Regions from separate parts of the Exiguobacterium sp. s138 genome, predicted to be linked through region 1. Evidence: a T-box and tRNA genes for the amino acid it is inferred to sense, from the RefSeq annotation. Region 1 holds a T-box; the other regions hold tRNA genes.
What was found. A T-box is a leader RNA that pairs with one kind of tRNA and senses whether it is charged. The one in region 1 lies ahead of argS (arginine--tRNA ligase), so its partner is inferred to be a tRNA-Arg.

Region 1 (4,250 bases):
GGTCGATCGAGTACAGCATGCCGGACCTCTTCTGCGACATCGATGGCCTGATTCTGTGGAGACTGATGAAGTAACAGGACAAATTCCTCCCCGCCGTACCGTGCTGCGAAGACATTGTGCTTTTTCTGCTGGATGGACCGGATTCTGCGACCGAGTTCACGCAGGACGAGGTCACCGACCTTATGCCCGTATGTATCGTTGACATACTTAAAGTGGTCGATATCAAATAAAACAATCGACAACGGATAACGGTCGGAAGCAAACTGTTGGGCCCCTTCCTCGTAAAAAGCACGGCTGTTGGCGAGTTCCGTCAAGGCATCCGTCCGGCTTTCGGCGTACAGTTGATACGTTTCCCGTGAACGGTGCACCACCCGGCAAAAAATGCGTAACAAACGCGAAAGCTCGTCTGCACTTGTCGCATCATAGGCATCGGCAATTTGATGGAACAGAACGATCGATACATCGACATCTTCGTTCGTAATCGACGGAATGGCAATCATCGAATGACGGTCAACGGGTAAATCGATTTGAATATCCGAGCCCCAATCGCATCGGAGACCGTGGATGATTGGGGTGTGTAACTGTTCGGCCGACAGGGAATGGAATAGAGGCAACACGTCAATGATTGTCTTCGTTCGTATGTTGTAGATCGTTTGCTTACGCTGTTGCTGAATCGATATCCATCCTTCTGAGAAATCAATCAGGTGTGGCAAGTCGCATAATAAGGAATCAATCGTTTCTTGTTCAAACCGGGAAATCAGCAGGTGTTCTTTTGCGTCATCAAACCGTTTGGCTTTCTCATTCGCTTCAATCGTCTCCACGCGTTGTTGGAGCAAACGTTTGAATAAAAATAAAATCAGTGTCGAGACAGATGCGGCGATGAGCGGATTCTCATCGTAAAACCAGATTCCGAGCAGGGCACATAAGATGCTGATACCGTAGACCAGCGTCTGCAGGCGGACAAGGCGGACCCAATCATATTTTAAGTAGAGGATCCGGTTGACGAACCGGCACTGGAGATAGGAAACGAGCATCACGGTCGTTAAATATCCGAGAAGCGGAAGGAGCGCTTTCGAGTAAGTAAAACCGGTCCCAATCGGTCCACCGAGTGCTAAATAGACAAGGGATGGACAGGCGAGATAAACCAAATCAAACAGAACGTTGATTGGATACAAGTATAAAAAGCGTTGACGGCGAATTTCTTTTTTGTGAGAAAAATATTGAAAAATGATGATACCAATCTGACTGAGAAGGATGGACGGCCCTAATCCGTAGTTAAGGAAGATGAATAAGATGATTCCTTCCTGAAACGTATAATAAATGCCTCCCCGCCGGATGTTGTCGAACTGAAACAGGATGATGAGTGCAAGAAGGTAGGCGGCATTGCCGAGTGAGAGTGGGAAGTCAATGAGTGTCGGATGTGTAAGTAAAGTGAAGGTAAGCAGGCTGGCGACGAGACACAAGACGAGCCAACTGTTTCGTGCCACTTTTTGATAGTAGACCATGGTGCGTCCCCCTCCTTTAACAGTCCTTCCCTACTTATACCCGTTTTGTGGAAATTATGATAAGGGATTTACAAAAAAATAAGGTTGAGAGAATGGGGTGAATTGCGTATAATGTGAAAGATATCAGACAATCGATGACGAAGAAAGTAACGATAGGATGTAATCGACCAGCGAATCAGGGAATGGTGGAAGCCTGAACAGATTAGACCATCGTGAAACGCACTTCCGAGATGCTATCCGAATCCATGTGATCAGGCCTAGCCGGGGGAACCCCGTTATCCCCGTTAAAGTGGGTGTCGTACCGTCGACACCAAGAAGAGTGGTACCGCGGTCTTTCCGTCTCTTTGCGTGTTGCGCAAAGGGCGTTTTTTATTGGAAAAAATAATTGTTTGGAGGAAATAAAATGAGTTACAAGCAACAGTATGCCCAAGTATTACACGATGTGATCGGTGACGCCCTGTCACAAGAAGAGATTGAACAACTGATCGAACAGCCGAAGCACGAGGATCACGGAGACCTGGCTTTCCCATGTTTCCAACTCGCAAAAGCCTTCCGCAAAGCTCCAATGATGATTGCGACGGAACTGGCTGAAAAAATCGATAACCCGCTGTTTTCAAACGTCCAGGCAGCCGGACCGTATGTAAACGTCTTTCTGAACCGGGAAGTGGTTTCGCGTGAAATCATTAAACGTGTCTTAGAAGAACAACAGGCATACGGATCAAGCGAACCGAACGGAAAAACGATCGTCACGGATTTCTCATCTCCGAACATCGCAAAACCATTCTCGATGGGACATTTGCGTTCGACGGTCATCGGAAATGCATTGAACCAGATTTCACGGAAAAAAGGATATGAGGTCGTCGGCATCAACCATTTAGGAGACTGGGGAACTCAGTTCGGTAAATTGATGGTTGCCTACAATATGTGGGGGAAAGAAGAAGATGTCCGCTCTGAGCCGATCAAAGAATTGCTGAAACTGTACGTTCGTTTCCACGAAGAAGCGGAAGAAAACCCAGGCTTAGAAGACGAAGGTCGGGCTTGGTTTAAAAAACTCGAGCAGGGGGACGAACAGGCGACAGCACTTTGGACATGGTTCCGTGAAGTCTCACTCGTCGAGTTCAGCCGTGTATATGAAATGCTTGGTGTCAGCTTTGACAGCTTAAACGGAGAAGCCTTCTATAATGATAAAATGCAACACGTCATCGACTTATTGGAAGAAAAAGATTTGCTCGTCGAGTCGGAAGGCGCAATGGTCGTCGACCTTGAAGCAGAAGGCATGCCTCCTGCCTTGATCAAGAAAAAAGACGGTGCGACACTGTATGCGACACGTGATTTGGCGGCTGCCGTGTATCGTCTTGAGACTTACGGCTTCGAACAGGCGTTTTATGTTGTCGGCGGCGAACAAGCCCTTCACTTCAAACAACTGTTTGCTGTCCTGAAGAAACTCGGATTTGAAAATGTTGACGGCATGCACCATGTTCCGTTTGGTTTAATCATGAAAGACGGGAAAAAGATGTCGACACGTAAAGGACGGATTGTTCTGCTTGAAGAAGTGCTTCAAGATGCAATTAACGTTGCCAAACAAAACATCGCTGAAAAAAATCCGAACCTTGCCAATGCAGAACAGACAGCACGCGAAGTCGGTGTCGGCGCCGTCATTTTCCATGATTTAAAAAATGAACGCATGAACAACATTGAGTTTGATCTCGAGCAGATGTTGAAATTTGAAGGAGAAACCGGTCCATACGTCCAATATACGAATGCACGGGCAAATTCACTGCTTCGTAAAGGTGCTTATGACGGATCAGCGTTCAACGGAAGTGTGGATGATTATTCATGGGGTGTCGTATCGATGCTGAACCAGTTCTCGGCTGTCATCGACCGGGCGTTTACACGCCGCGAACCGTCGATCATCAGCCGTTATGTCCTTGATTTGGCTCAAAGCTTCAATAAATACTACGGACAAGTTCGTGTCCTCGAAGACGATGCGGAAAAACAATCTCGCCTCGCACTCGTAAAATCGGTTACGATTGTATTGACGGAAGGATTACGCCTGCTTGGCGTCGGCGCTCCGGAAGAAATGTAAAATAAATCAGATTAAAGATGGGGTTATCATATGAACAAAGAGACAATGGAACGGTTACAGCACGCATCTACACAAATGAACCAGGAAGACTTAGCTGCATCGATCGCTTTTATTGCTGACTTTCACGGAAAAGTCGCTGCATGGCTTCCGGGCGAATCAGTTGATTTCGTATTCGATTTCGTGACAGCACCAGGAGCTGATCAAATTGCTCCAATCAGCGGTGACGCACTCGATACGAAAACCAACTTTGAGTTCTTCATGACGAAAAAGCAGACACGCAAAAAACTCGGTGAGTTGCTGGCGTTATGGAAAGCACCCCGTACAAAAGAGACGTTGAACCAGATTGATGCGATCGGTTTGAAGAAATGGTTGGCCCGCAATGAATTTCGTTCGGAAGACAAGCCGTGGGACTATTTGAACCGTCTCCATGTCCTGTTATTCCTTGATCAGATGACGACGGTCATCGATGATCATCAGTTGACGACGTTATACGAACAATTGGTCCGGAAAACACCGGTTCCGACAAGCTTCGTTCGTCGTCAAGGTGAAGTCCGTCACGTCGTCAACCAGTTTGCCGATAAGACAGAGTTCACACAAGTGGATTTAGTTCGTGCTTCTCTTGTCCGTTATCTGTAACAGCGGATAACTCAAAATCCCCC
Region 2 (4,250 bases), on a different contig from region 1:
TGATCGAAGAAATCCGGGACGCGATCAAACAGTCACTCGCACCGGTCGTCTATATTTGTAACGTCATGACGCAGCCGGGTGAGACGACAGCCTTTACGGCAAACGATCACCTGAATGTCCTGGAAAAGTTCCTCGGCAAAGGGGTCATCGATACGATCATCGTCAACAACGAATCGATTGATGTCAGTTACCTGCGGAAGTATCAAAAAGATCATGCCGACATCGTGACCTACGATGAATCGAGTTTTGAAGAAGCTGGAATTGAAGTACTCGCGGACGATATTGTGGATTATAACCACCACTTCATCCGTCATGACTCAGACGCCGTGGCAAGCCTGGTCATGCGGAAAGTCCTATCCATCCGACGTGTGCGTCAATTCGAAGGGAAGGAGGAATTGACGTGAGTTTTGCATCAGAAGTCAAAAAAGAATTAACGCAAATCGCCATCACCGATCACGAAATGAAGGCGGAACTCGCCGCTTTGGCCCGGATGAACGGAGCCATCTCATTCGGACTCGGACGTGGTCTGACACTGGATATCTCGACGGAAAACGCATCGATTGCCCGCCGTATTTATTCCTTGCTCAAACGGGCGTATGCCGTCCATCTGGATTTACTGGTCCGGAAAAAAATGCGCTTGAAGAAAAATAATGTCTACATCGTCCGCGTTAAACAACAAGCGGATAAGATTTTACAGGACCTCGGGATTTTAGGGGAAGGATTTACGATGATCCGTTCAATCAGCGATTCGATTCTCAAGGATGAACGCCGTGCCCGGGCGTACCTGCGCGGCGCCTTTTTAGCCGGCGGATCGTTAAACAATCCGGCGACGTCTTCGTACCATCTGGAAATCTTCAGTCTGTACGAAGAACATAATGCCGCCTTGCGCAGCCTGACAAATCAGTTTGATTTGAATGCAAAAGCCATCGAACGGAAAAAAGGACATATTCTCTACATCAAGGAAAGTGAGAAGATTTCTGATTTTCTGAAGCTCGTCGGAGCGACGTATTCGATGTTACGGTTTGAGGATGTCCGGATTTTAAAAGATATGCGGAATTCAGTCAACCGGCTCGTCAACTGTGAGACGGCAAACCTCAACAAGACGGTTGGGGCGGCACTGCGCCAGGTCGAGAACATCAAGTTTCTGGAACGGACGGTCGGACTCGACGTTTTGCCGGATAAATTAAAAGAAATCGCCATCTTGCGGGTCACACATCAAGACGTGACATTACAGGAGCTCGGTGAGATGGTCGAGAGCGGTTCCATCTCGAAATCCGGGATCAATCATCGATTGCGCAAGATTGATCAAATCGCGGATAAAATCCGAAACGGGGAGTCGATGACCGGGGCTCTTTAGGGAGTAACTTGCGAGATGAACCATAGTCTACTATAATATATAGTCGATGCAACTAAATGTTCGAATTAAGGAGTTTTTGAAATGGCTAATGAGAAAAAACGTATTTCGCTGACAGTTGATGCGAAGTTTGATGAAGTGCTTACGAAAAAAGCGAAAACGATCGGTGTACCAAAAAGTACGCTCGTCGCCTTTGCGACATCGTTGTTCCTGAAGCAATTGCAGGCGGAAGAAGAACTTTCACCACATGCGAACGGAATCTACACATTGATTCGCGAAAACCACGATATCGTGTCTGATATCACAGATTTGATCGACTAAAAAATAGGACTTCTGTCCGCGTCTGTTCTGAGAAGAGTGACGCAAAGGACAGTGGTCTTTTTTTGTACACACAAAAAAACCGTCCTCGCAAATTGCGAAGACGGTCAGGTGAAGATTAAGCACGTTCCATGACGCGGTCGATTAAACCGTAGTCAGCTGCTGCTTGAGCAGACATGAAGTTATCGCGCTCTGTATCACGCTCGATGACTTCAAGTGGTTGTCCTGTGTTTTCAGCCATGATTTTGTTGAGGTGCTCACGCATTTTGATGATGCGTTCCGCATGGATTTTGATGTCCGATGCTTGACCTTGTGTACCACCGAGTGGTTGGTGAATCATGATTTCAGCGTTAGGAAGAGCAAAACGTTTTCCTTTAGCGCCGGCTTGGAGCAAGAATGCACCCATTGAAGCAGCCATTCCGATACAAATCGTTGAAACTTGTGGTTTGATGAAGTTCATTGTATCGTAAATCGCCATACCTGCTGTGATTGAGCCACCCGGGCTGTTGATGTAAAGCGAGATTTCTTTATCTGGATCTTCTGCTGCTAGGAAAAGTAACTGGGCAACGACTGAGTTGGCGACGTTGTCGTCAATCGCGCTCCCGAGAAGGATGATCCGGTCTTTGAGCAAACGTGAATAGATATCGTAAGCACGTTCCCCGCGGTTGGTTTGTTCGATGACTGTTGGAATTAACATAGTCTTTGCCTCCTTATGGTTGGTATGTAGCACATATTCGACTTGTCCTTATCATAATCCTTTGGTCAATATTGGTCAAAAGATACGCTGTTGGTTTTATATATTTTTCCTGAAACAGTGGCTACTAAACATATCAGTATAGAAAAAAGGCAATACCGTAAACGGCATTGCCTGAAGATTCAAGTATGGTACACCCGGAGAGATTTGAACTCCCGACACCTGGTACCGGAAACCAGTGCTCTATCCCCTGAGCTACGGGTGCATGTTTGTACTGAACAATTAATAGTATACCGACATTTTTTCAGAAAAGCAATACTAGATTTGCGAGTTTATTGATTTTTTGTCAAAACGTAAGAGACGATGGAAGACGTATCCTTCCTATATAATGAAAGTGGAATTACATTAAACGAGGAAACGGGAGGTGAGCGGATGGAACAGAGACAGGAACAAGCGCAACGTCTTGTGATGTCGGCAGCCCAGTTGTATCAATTGACGGTTTTGGAAGAAACGCAGGCGGAACTCGAGGAGCGGCTGTACCGGATCATCCGTCGTGCCGGACGCAGCGAACATAATGGAAGAAAAATGATTCCGCCGGATTTAGAGCAGGTTGCAGACCGGATTGATTCGTTTGAAGCGGAACTTCTTCAGCAAATACGTTTAGAATCGGTCAGACAGGAAATAAGATATATGGCGGAACAACTCATCATGTACTTAGACGCGGATGGATTACTCAGAACGACAGACGCACGACTGGCGACCTTGCTCGACAGTGAGGAGACGATCATCAAACAGGCACGGCAACTGCTCCAGCAATGTGAACCAACCGGAATTGCGGCACGCTCGGAAGCGGAGTGTCGCTTGTTGCATGCCATCGAGCTCGAAGATGACCGTTTGATGGATTTGCTTACTGCACTGTCGGACGGACAGCCGTTAAAAGCCGTACTGGATGATGAAACAGAGCGGCGACAGATGAAGCAAAAGATGGAACGGTTGCCGAAGACACCGGTCTTACCAGTATCCACCACCATGACGATACCGGAAGCCGATATCAGTTGGTCGGACGATCAGGTGCAAATCCAGTGGTCTTCCTTGCCGATTGATACGTCCTGGACGGATCTCGCGGAAGCAAAACCGTTTCTCAGCGCTTATGAACGACGGCGTAACACGTTGCGTGCAATCCTCGATGTCATCGTGGAACGGCAAATGCGCTGGTTCAAAGGAGAGCTTCATTTGGAGCCGTTGACGAAAAAAGAGGTAGCCAAACAAACGGGATACCATCCGTCGACGGTTGGTCGGGCAATCGTCCACAAAACGATTCGGACGATCCATGGAACGCTCGAGCTTGAAAATTTTTTCGTCTCGAAGACGCAAAGCGGCACATCGAGCTTTTTAATCAAAGCCCGAATCGCACAATTGATTGAGGAAGCGACCTCGCCGCTGTCGGATCAACAGATCGTCAACCGTCTCGACCTGGAAGGCATCCGGGTCGCAAGACGGACAGTCGCGAAGTATCGAGCGAGTATGAACTTGACCCGGTCCGACATGACGAAACGACGAGAGGCGAATGAATGATGCCATCAAAAGAACACACGACCTTAACACTGTATTCACGTCCCGGATGTACGCTATGTGAGGAAGCCGCCTTCTTACTTGATTTCGTGCTCGATGAATTTCCGGATTGGACATTCGAAGAAGTGAACATTGAAGAAGATGCTGCGCTCAGTCTCCGGTTTTTATATGAAATTCCTGTCGTCATGCATCAGTCCGAAATTTGGAGTTATGGCAAATTCGAGACAGAGGCGATAAGAAACCGCTTACTTGAAAAAAGTTAAAGGCGAGGCTTGAATCCTTGTACGAGGGCTGTTATGATGAGGATGTACC
Region 3 (4,250 bases), on a different contig from region 1:
AGTCGCTTGCCTGTCCACCGTTTGTTCCGCTCGTTGAATCGTCTCAGACAAGTGGACCATATGTTGAACGTGTCGTCGCCAACACGTTAAAGCCGTTGCTTTCCTATGATATGGATACATTGATTTTAGGATGTACACATTATCCGTTACTGGCAGAAGTCATTGGACGAGTCATCGGACCAAACGTCCAGCTGATTTCTTCAGGAGACGAGACGGCGCTTGAAGTCAGTGCCTTGCTTGATTATAACGGCATCACGGCAGATCTTGATCGTATTCCGGAACATGTCTATCATGCGACCGGCGATACACGCTCTTTTGAACGAATCGCCAGTGACTGGTTACATCATCCGGTCCAAGCGAAACGGTTAGTGTTAGGAACGGAGGAAGAAAAATGCGTTTAGATCAACGGGCACAATCGGACATGCGGAAAATTCAGCTCGAGACCGATGTCAATAAGCATGCAGAAGGATCGGTACTGATATCGGTCGGGGATACACGTGTCTTATGCACCGCGACGGTGGAAGAAAAAGTGCCGCCGTTTTTACGGGGGAAACGTCACGGATGGATCAATGCCGAATATGCGATGTTGCCGCGGGCGACAGCACAACGGACGGGACGGGAAGCCGTCCGGGGAAAGCAGACGGGACGAACGATGGAAATTCAACGATTGATCAGCCGGGCGTTACGGTCCGTCGTCAATCTCGAAAAATTGGGTGAACGGACGGTTTGGATTGATTGTGATGTGCTGCAAGCAGATGGCGGGACGCGTACAGCGGCTATTACAGGCGGTTTCCTGGCACTTGTCTTGGCAGTCGACGGATTGATTCAAAGCGGTAAGCTGACGGATACCCCCATCAAAGAAGGAATTGCAGCAGTATCGGTCGGGAAAGTCGGGACGGAGTTATTGCTTGATCTTTGTTATGAAGAAGACGCAGCAGCCGATGTCGATTTAAATCTTGTCATGACCTCATCCGGAAAAATCGTCGAACTGCAAGCGACAGGGGAAGAAGCAACCTTTTCTCGCAAAGAGATGCTCGATATGCTTGAACTTGGGGAAAAGGGTATTGAAGAACTCCTTCACGCGGCTGAACAATCGTTAGGGGCTTCGTGGTGGTATGTCGGAGAAGAGGTGGAGCACAAATGAAAATCATCGTAGCGACAAGAAATGCTGGTAAAGTCGGTGAGTTTCAAGCGATGCTTGGACGACTCGGATACGATGTCGAATCGTTACTCGATTACGACACGGCACCGGAAACGGAAGAGACTGGATCAACCTTTGAAGAAAATGCGGAACTGAAATCGAAAGAAGCGGCAGCTTATTTTGGCCACGCCGTCTTGTCGGACGACTCCGGACTTGAAGTCGATGCACTGGACGGCGCACCGGGCGTCTACTCTGCCCGGTTTGCCGGAGAGGATAAATCAGATGCTGCCAATAACGCATTGTTGTTGGAAAAATTAGCGGACACACCGGCTGATCGACGGACAGCCCGTTTTGTCTGTGCCTTGTCACTGGCAAAACCGTCCGGGGAAACATTGACCGTTCGGGGAACAATGGAAGGTCAAATCGGATTTGAGCAGAAAGGGACAAACGGTTTCGGTTACGATCCGTTATTCCTGATTCCATCGTTGAATCAGACGGCAGCTGAATTGACAAAAAGTGAAAAGGCAGCCATCAGTCATCGTGGGCAGGCTTTGAAAAAACTTGAAGCGGCATTAACTACTTTTTTGGGAGAGTGATTTTAGATGAAAGCGTTAATCGTAAGTGACAGCCATGGTCTCGATCAGGAACTATTGACGATATTCAACCGCCACCAAGAAGCAGATTTCGCCTTTCATTGCGGGGACTCCCAACTGACAGGAACGACTGAATCGTTATATCCCTATCGTGTTGTCAAAGGGAACTGTGATTACGGGAATGACTTCCCGGATGAAGTCATCGAGGAACTTGGATCGTTTCGTGTCTTATGTGTCCATGGACACCGGCAAGACGTCAAGTACAGCCTCGACCAGCTGGTGCACCATGCCGATCAAAAAGCGGCAGCAATCGTTCTGTACGGTCATTCGCATGTTGCAAAAGCCGAGCAACGGGACGGGAAACTGTTCATCAATCCGGGCTCGATCCGGATGCCGCGCCATCGCCCGGAAAAGACGTATGCGTTGTTGACGGTTGAAAATGATCAATTCACAGTCGATTTTTATGATCTGACAGGTGAAAAAATCAATGCTTTGTACCTCGACGGTACACTTTAAAAAGAGTTTTACCAAATGTGATTGACACGAAAGAATTGTTTTAGTATAGTTTATTCGTGTTGACACGTCTCAATAGCTCAGCTGGATAGAGCAACGCCCTTCTAAGGCGTCGGTCGGGGGTTCGAATCCCTCTTGGGACACTATAATTAAAATAGAGACTTCCCTTATGAGGGAGGTCTCTTTTTTTTATCCGTTTTTTCGAGTATACTTAAGGTATTATGAACTTGAAAGGGATGATGAAGGTGTTAAAGAAAATGAGTGGAATCCTCGTACTGACCGTGGCTTTAGCCGGATGCAGCGAGGTTACAGATACAGTCGATCAGGCGAAACAGCAAGTGACGGACGTAAAAAACAGCGTTGATTATGCAGGTCAGTTGCAAGATATTGCCCAGGACACGTCCAAGGTGACATCTGAATTGTCGACGAAACTCGATCAAGCAGCGACTGAAGCGCGGGATGCCGCAAATCCGGAACAGGCTCTTGATCAGCAAATTGAAAAACTCCAGACTGACGGAACAGTTCAACAGTTGAACGAAGAATTAAACAAAATTGACGAACGGCTTGCTAATTTAGACACTCCGCCGGCGGAACTGAAGAACTTGAGTGAAAAATTGGAGCAGTACGTGAATCAATCGGAAGATATCACACGGTTGCTGGAAACCGATGTTTCCCTGGACACATTGAATAAAATGGGAATCGAACAGGCAGGACAGTTACAGGAAGCGATTACGAACTGGACGTCTTTACTGGATCCGTTCACGAAGTAAGGAAGTAAGACAGATATGAAGAAGGTGGGATGACCGTGAAGCAGTCGCAATCACGTTGGATGGAACAACCGTTGTCAGATGAGCGGAAGCGGCTCGCAAGATTGAGTCAGGACGAATTGGCAACTGAGCTGGAACGACTGAAAAGTTTAGAAACAGAAGAGGATATTCTTTATGTGCTCTATACAATTCAGGAAGCTTTTTTGACAAACGATCAAGAGGTGGAAGCCTATCTGCAAGTGGTGAACCCTTTCCTTGAAGTGGACGGTGTCGAGCAACTGATCGCACTCTTCATGTACGAGAAGGGAGAGAGGTATTCCTTTGATCTGGCCCTGCGGACAGCCTCTCCCTATCTTCCTTACGGTCTCGCCTTGAAATTAGACGAAATGACCCAGTCGCTTTCACGTAAGAAAGGTAACATCGGGCAGACGGATGATTCCTCATATGTGAAGGTACGGGAACAATCCCATTTACGGCTAGTACCAGGGGATCGGGTCGATCGTTACCGGCTCGGGACGATGGACGAACAGTTTCGTTTGATCGGGCAATTCGATTTACAGGCAGATCCTTCATTCGTCCGTTATCTCATCGAGGATTATTTCACGGGAGAAGATGTTAACAAACAGAGTGCTCTCGTCATCCAGACATTGCTTCCGCAACTTCCGGCGGATCGTGCACTTTTCCCCGTCCGGATCCGGATTCCATCGATCCGGGTGGATCATGAATTTGAAAGTCCGGAGCAACTCGAGAGACATGTGACGAGACAGGCGCTTGAACTGCAGTCTTTCAATAACGAAACCTTCAGGCTGAAGCGCATGGATCCATTTAAGGCGCTGTTGTTCATGAACTGGTATCAAATCGTCTTTCCGACCGAAGTGCTGGAACAGGGAGACAGATGGCAGGAATGGGTGGATGCGGTCGAAGAATTGGCGGAATCCGACTTTGCCTCGGAAACTCCGCCACCTGACTTGAGCGGACAAGCGCAAAAGATTTATCAGGCTGTCCATTTCCTGTTACCGGAAGGAAAACAGTACGAGCAGGCCTTGCTTCTTTAATTCAAGGGAATGGCTCGTTCAACAGTGGTAATCCTCGGAACGATTGTGCTATAATGTGACTTGTTGTACACACACGTACGCTAATTGACATTTTTGGAGGGACTCAGCATGACTGCAAAATGGGAAAAACAATCAGGTAGCCTCGGCGTTCTCACGTATGAAGCGCCTGCTGAAGCATTTG

Region 2: it encodes a tRNA-Arg, which carries the amino acid that the T-box ahead of argS (arginine--tRNA ligase) is inferred to sense. The anticodon was not compared.
Region 3: it encodes a tRNA-Arg, which carries the amino acid that the T-box ahead of argS (arginine--tRNA ligase) is inferred to sense. The anticodon was not compared.

The regions. Positions count from the first base shown of each region.
Region 1 covers NZ_JACSMW010000004.1:56,381-60,630, reverse strand. Annotated here, with positions in the region: gene KNP91_RS10420 (GGDEF domain-containing protein) at 1-1,505, opposite strand, end outside; T-box leader at 1,631-1,852, shown strand; gene argS (arginine--tRNA ligase) at 1,909-3,591, shown strand; gene KNP91_RS10410 (hypothetical protein) at 3,622-4,227, shown strand.
Region 2 covers NZ_JACSMW010000003.1:163,099-167,348, reverse strand. Annotated here, with positions in the region: gene KNP91_RS08155 (gluconeogenesis factor YvcK family protein) at 1-404, shown strand, start outside; gene whiA (DNA-binding protein WhiA) at 401-1,357, shown strand; gene KNP91_RS08145 (hypothetical protein) at 1,439-1,675, shown strand; gene clpP (ATP-dependent Clp endopeptidase proteolytic subunit ClpP) at 1,791-2,402, opposite strand; tRNA gene KNP91_RS08135 (tRNA-Arg) at 2,556-2,631, opposite strand; gene KNP91_RS08130 (RNA polymerase factor sigma-54) at 2,799-3,941, shown strand; gene KNP91_RS08125 (glutaredoxin family protein) at 3,938-4,201, shown strand.
Region 3 covers NZ_JACSMW010000005.1:75,461-79,710, forward strand. Annotated here, with positions in the region: gene racE (glutamate racemase) at 1-401, shown strand, start outside; gene rph (ribonuclease PH) at 392-1,144, shown strand; gene KNP91_RS11735 (XTP/dITP diphosphatase) at 1,141-1,737, shown strand; gene KNP91_RS11740 (metallophosphoesterase family protein) at 1,744-2,250, shown strand; tRNA gene KNP91_RS11745 (tRNA-Arg) at 2,317-2,390, shown strand; gene KNP91_RS11750 (hypothetical protein) at 2,505-3,017, shown strand; gene KNP91_RS11755 (hypothetical protein) at 3,047-4,069, shown strand; gene tig (trigger factor) at 4,178-4,250, shown strand, end outside.